One region of the Pedobacter sp. UYEF25 genome, then DNA from elsewhere that is predicted to be linked to it. Evidence: riboswitches for the same ligand, from Rfam matches in the RefSeq annotation. Region 1 holds a riboswitch; the other holds the start of a gene.

Region 1 (3,190 bases):
TAAGTAGGCCAAAATTCTGAAGCATTGTATGTTGGATGCCTACTTTCTGTAGGAAACATGCTCATGTAAGTATAAATTAACTTATAGTCTTCGGCATTGAGGTTATAACGGTCTTTTTTTGTGAAGGCATCCGGGAAAATAAGTTTCCGCATGAGCGTTTGCTGATCGGCAATTGAAAAGGCATTCTTATCGATAAAACGGAAAGGTTTATGCACCAGTTTTTCTTTGTTATCCATGTACCCTTTGCCAACTGACATCCGATTAAGCATTAAGGGATAGTCTTTCTGATCATATTCAGCTGGTTTAGTGTAAACTAATTTATCTCCGTTGTAAAAGTTTATCGGATTGGTATGTCTCGATGATTCGCCTGCGTCGCCTATGGCCAAGCGATTTAAAATGCGACTGTCTTTTAATCCATATTGCTCTAATTTTTTATTTATTTCTGCCCTGCCGATAAATTCATACAACCTATTAAAAGCATCGTTATCACTTGTAAGCAGTATTTTTTTGATGTATTGTGCAATACTCGGTTTGCCGTTTTCAACACTCGTATCTGTAAGAACTTTGGTTTGACCAAAAAAGGCGCTGTCTGTAATCATTTCACTGTGCATAGTAATGCCGGTTTTTTTGAGCGCATTTACTTTTTCTAATGCAAATATAACCGCTGCTAATTTTACCGTACTCGCTGGATAAAAGTAGTGGTGTGGATCTAAATGATACGCAAAACTTTTAAAATGAGGTCTATTTTGCGCATCTCTATTTATCTGAGTATATAAAAGTTGGACTTGCTTATGATCGGCAGTTTTTAAAATGGAATCGAAAAGTGCTGGCTTTGATTTCATTAGCATTGATAAAAATGTCGTGTCTATTTTTTGCGCCATGATAGAAGAACTCATAAAAAGGAAGATTAGAAACAAACTATTTTTCATTTCTGCTTTGTTTTGATTACTGGCTAAAATAGCAATTTTGGATAGCTATTCTATCGAATTTTTTTTGATTCTCTTGATTCACTTTTTTTTCCTACTTTTGCGTCGCTTTTGGTGTCTGAGCTTAAACTCAGACTTAAAAGGGAATGCAGTTTAATTCTGCAACTGTCCCGCAACTGTAAGCTCCAGAAGATTTTTCAATCTTTCGCCACTGTTTGCCTTTTGGCAGATGGGAAGGCCGAAAAATCCGGAGCAAGTCAGGAGACCTGCCATGGTATTATATTTCATAGCTTTCGTGGATTGAAGCTAGGAGTGAAGTAATTGCGATTTTCGTATTTTCATTTCTTTTATTAATCTGTTGGCTGTGGGGAAAACTCACAATCAGAATGACTTTAAAAATCGGTGTTAATTTAAACATCAAATACTTTTTAGTTTTTTTCTTCCTTTTTGGATTCGGAGTTCTTGTGCCAAAAAATGTGGTCGCCCAAACCGATTCTTTAAAAGGTAAACAACTAAAGGATGTCGAGATCAACCGATTTAAGAAAGCTAAAATAAATGAGTCTCCAGTTCCAGTTCAAATTTTGGATGGAGCAGCGCTTAATCGGTTAAATAGTCTTTCTGTTGCAGATGCATTGCGCTTTTTTTCTGGTGTACAACTTAAAGATTACGGCGGAATTGGCGGTTTAAAAACCATAAACGTTAGAAGTATGGGCAGCAACCATACTTCAGTTTTTTACGATGGCATTCAGCTTGGAAATGCTCAAAACGGCCAAGTAGATCTAGGTAAATATTCTTTGGATAATTTAGAAGAAGTTTCGATTTATGTAGGTCAAAAGCCAGATTTGTTAATTCCCGCAAGAGGTTACGCCTCAGCAAGTGCAATTTATTTAAAAACCGCTGAGCCAAAGTTTGTAAACGGAAAATCTTATCAAGCGAACGCATCGATAAAAACTGGTTCCTTTGGTCTGCTTAATCCAAGTGTAAACTATACACAACGAATTAACAAAAAACTAGCTGTCGGCTTTAATGCCGCTTACTTGGAGGCAAACGGCAAATATAAATTTAGGTATAAAGATTACGAATATGATACCACAGTAGTTAGAGACAACGGCGATGTAAAGTCGCTACGTGTGGAAGCAACGCTTTTTGGAACTTCAGCCGACAGTAGCAAATGGAACGTAAAGATATTTAACTATAATTCGGCTAGAGGCTTACCTGGCGCAATTGTTTCAAATAAATATTCATTTACCCAACGGCAATGGGATGACAACACATTTGTACAAGTTTCTTATCACAATAACCTCACACAAAAATACAATTTGTTGCTCAATGTAAAATACGCTTACAGCTTTTTACGCTATACCGATCCGGATATAAAAATTAATAGTGGTATTTTAGACAATCGTTACACCGAGCAAGAATACTATCTATCTGCTACAAATCTCTATAAACTATCGCCAATTTGGCAAATTTCTTTAGCAACCGATTTTAGCCTCCAAAAGCTAGAAGCGAGTCAATATAATTTTGCTTACCCAACCCGGCAAACTGGATTGATCGCGGTGGCGAGTTCCATAAAATTAAAAAAGGTCCAATTTCAAGGCAACCTGCTTACTACTTTGGTACACGACGACGTGAAGTTAGGGCTTGCTGCACCTGATAAGCAAGAGTTTAGCCCAGCGCTTTTGGCAAGTTTGCAACCGTTCAGCTCACCCGATTTTCGGATACGTTCTTTTTACAAATCTGTTTTTCGACTACCAACATTTAACGATCTATATTATTCGTTTGTTGGCAATTCAAATCTAAGGCCTGAATACACGCGTCAATACGACCTTGGTTTCACGTTTAACAAAGCACCTGTTCAAAAACGCTTAAGGTATTTTTCAATACAAGTCGATGCATATTTTAATCAAGTGAAAGATAAGATTGTTGCCATTCCAGGGAATAATTTAGCTCGGTGGAGCATTTTCAACATTGGCGAAGTAAGTATAAAAGGGATCGAAACAAACATCCAAACTATTTTTAACCTTGGAAAAGATTTGCAACTGACTGCAAGCATAAATTATACTTTTGAAAAAGCGATTGATATCAGTTCCACTGCCTACAACTACGGGGATCAGATTCCATACATTCCCGTAAATAGTGGAACAGCTAGATTATCTGTCGATTATAAGAAGATTACCTTCAATTATGGCTACATATATACCGGCGAGCGGTATAGCCAAAATGCAAATATCCCTGCAAACTATGTTAAACCTTGGTATACC
Region 2 (3,190 bases), on a different contig from region 1:
TTGCATTGGTGTGATCAAGACTATTTTAGCTATTGGATTTAGCGCACGAACCTTATCAATGATGATGCGGAATGATCCAAATAGGCACGTATTTCCAACATTCGTTTTATAATCTTCCAGCTTACCAACCGGCCTACCGGCCCACCAATCATTTGTGCCTAAAAATATCGAGTAAACATCTGCCTTAACTAGCGCTAGATTATTAATATGTTCTGCAATTCCGCCAGACGTCCATCCGTTATGGCCTTGATTTATGTAATGCATAGCCGGCAGTTGATCAGTTACGCGCGTTAGATATCCCTTACTTACGCGATTTCCAGTTTCATCCAGATGATCGTTTAAATACGTAATCGAATCGCCAATGGCAACCCAACTTATTTCTTTCTCCCTAAAAGAGCTAAATAGCGAAATGACCAAACAGAAAATCAGGTATTTTTTAATATTTTGATGTGTCATGACAACTTAAAAGTTTGTTTATAAAATAAATGAATAGAATCTTCGGCTAAAAGGTGATTAAGATAATGGAAATCTTCTAAAGCGATAAAAAACTAAAATCGATTGTTAGAACAGCTAATTTACTAAGAGCTTAATTGCCCTTCAACCTTCTGAATTCGTGCTGAACAATTCTTTGAAGGTACACTTTCACAGCCAAAATGTAATAATTCTAAAAATTAATGTTGTGGGAATTTTTGATTTCAGCCATCACAAAAGTACTGTGTGTACTTCCAATACTTTCGACCGACCCTAACTTGTTAAAAACAAAATCTTGATAGTTCTTCATATCTTTTGCATATACTTTTAGAATAAAATCATACTCACCAGATACATTGTAACATTCTACCACTTCATCAATACTTAGAATATCCTCTACAAACTTATGACCAATGGTTCTATCGTGTTGTTTGAGTTTAATGTTGCAAAAAACGACAAAACCTTTGTTAAACTTTTCCGCATTTAACACGGCGATATATTTTTTAATATAGCCATTGTTTTCCAGTCGCTTTACGCGTTCGAAAACAGGCGATGGTGATAAATTTACCTGTGCAGCGAGCTGTTTCGTGGTGAAACTAGAGTTGTTACCCAATATTTTTAACAGTAGTAAATCAGTTTCATCACATCCTTCCATAGAATAATTTTCTTTTTATTAGGTAAATCTAACAAACATATCGACATAAAATCCTTAATTTATATAAATTAAAAGAATTTTAATCTTTTTAAAATATCTAGTGTAGATTCTATATCCACAAACCTATCTTTGAAAAGATTTAAAAACTTAGTACAATAAATAGTTCTTTATAAATTTCTAAATCGAAAAGGTTTTACCAAGTGTAAAACAAAAGGGAATCGTGTGTAAATCACGAACTGTCGCGCAACTGTAAGTAACACAATTTTTAGCCGGAATTTGATAATGCTGGAATGAAAAAAGTTACAAGTCAAGATACCTACCTATTTCGAAATGACGATGCTTTCGCGATTTGAAGCTTGAAGTCAGACAAATGCATAATGCAGGGCAGAACCTTTAATGGCTTCAGCTTGCCTGGTATTCTATACCCGCGTTTTTCTACTCCAATTTTTACAACAAAAAGCATCTACAGTTTATAAACAAGGTTTAAAATAATTATTAACCGTTTAAAAAATAAAAAAAGATGCAGACACACAACCTTGGTTATCCACGCATTGGCAACAATTGAGCTTTAAAAAAAGCAAGCGAGCACTATTGGTCAGGTAAAATTTCTTTGGCAGATTTACTACAAAAGGGTAAAGAAATTACCGAACAAAATTGGCAATTACAGCAAGAAGCAGGAATAGACATTATTCCCTCAAATGATTTTTCTTACTATGACCAAATTCTGGACATGTCGTTAACAGTTGGTGCCATTCCAAAACGCTATAACGAGGTGGTCCTTAAAAAAGCAAATAATGAGCTGGATTTATATTTTGCGATGGCGAGGGGCTATCAAAAGGATGGTTTAGACATTACCGCGATGGAAATGACCAAATGGTTCGATACCAACTACCACTACATTGTGCCCGAATTTTTTAAAGATCAATCCTTTAGTTTGTTTTCCGATAAAGTTATTACAGAATTTGTTCGTGCGAAACAATTTGGAATTATTAGCAAGCCTGTAATCATAGGTCCAGTTTCTTATCTGCTGCTCGGCAAGGCAAAAGAAGCTAGCTTTGACAAAATTGATTTAATTAGGAAATTGTCACCAGTTTATCTACAGCTTCTTGGCGAACTAAAAAATGTAGGCGCAGAGTGGATTCAATTGGATGAGCCGTTTTTAGCTTTAGACATCGACATGAAAGCAAAAGAGGCCTTTATTTTTGTTTATGCAGAAATTAGAAAGCAATTTCCTAACCTTAAAATATTGGTGGCAACTTATTTTGAAGGAATAAAAGATAATTTAGTTCTCGCCACCAAGCTTCCGATAACAGCTCTACACATAGACCTTGTTCGCTGTCCTGAACAATTAGATGATGTGTTAAACGCCATTCCTCAAGACCTGATGTTATCGCTTGGCCTCGTAGACGGGAGAAATATTTGGCGAAACGATTATGAATTATCGTTATCTATGCTGAGGAAAGCTTCAGAAAAACTTGGATCGCAACGCCTACTAATTGCCCCTTCTTGTTCTTTACTTCATTCGCCGTGCGATCTAGATCTAGAAACCGATGAAGGAACACTAAAGCCAGAGATTAAGCAGTGGTTGGCCTTTGCCAGACAGAAATTAGATGAAGTCGCTGCACTTAAAAATTTAATGTCGGCGACTCCGGATGAACTCACAAATGCCAAATTTGCGGAAAACAAGCAGGCCACCAAAGCGCGCAAAAATGCTACATTAATACATGATGAAGCGATAAAACAGCGTATTCATGCCCTTACGGAAAACCATTATAAACGTTTAAGTACCTTTTCCTCAAGAAAAAAAGTACAACACAAAATCTTAAACCTGCCGCTTTTTCCAACAACTACGATAGGTTCGTTTCCGCAAACATCCGAGGTTAGAACTTGGAGGTCGAAGTTTAAAAAAGGGGAAATTACACGATCCGAATATGAGGCACTATTGAAGAAAGAAACTGAAGAAACCATTCGCTGGCAAGAAGAAATAGGCATCGATGTGTTGGTACATGGTGAATTTGAGCGGAATGATATGGTGGAATATTTTGGAGAACAGTTGAATGGTTT

What was found. Region 1 has a riboswitch for cobalamin ahead of ACVWYG_RS18325 (TonB-dependent receptor). Riboswitches for the same ligand answer to the same signal wherever they lie in the genome.
Region 2: linked by a shared signal. The riboswitch ahead of metE (5-methyltetrahydropteroyltriglutamate--homocysteine S-methyltransferase) and the one ahead of ACVWYG_RS18325 (TonB-dependent receptor) in region 1 are both predicted to bind cobalamin.

What each region holds. Positions count from the first base shown of each region.
Region 1 covers NZ_JBSSEL010000030.1:4,095-7,284, forward strand. The annotation lists gene ACVWYG_RS18320 (serine hydrolase) at 1-929, opposite strand, end outside; cobalamin riboswitch at 1,022-1,214, shown strand; gene ACVWYG_RS18325 (TonB-dependent receptor) at 1,313-3,190, shown strand, end outside.
Region 2 covers NZ_JBSSEL010000001.1:41,375-44,564, forward strand. The annotation lists gene ACVWYG_RS00170 (SGNH/GDSL hydrolase family protein) at 1-456, opposite strand, end outside; gene ACVWYG_RS00175 (Lrp/AsnC family transcriptional regulator) at 665-1,126, opposite strand; cobalamin riboswitch at 1,298-1,464, shown strand; partial or broken gene metE (5-methyltetrahydropteroyltriglutamate--homocysteine S-methyltransferase) at 1,707-3,190, shown strand, end outside.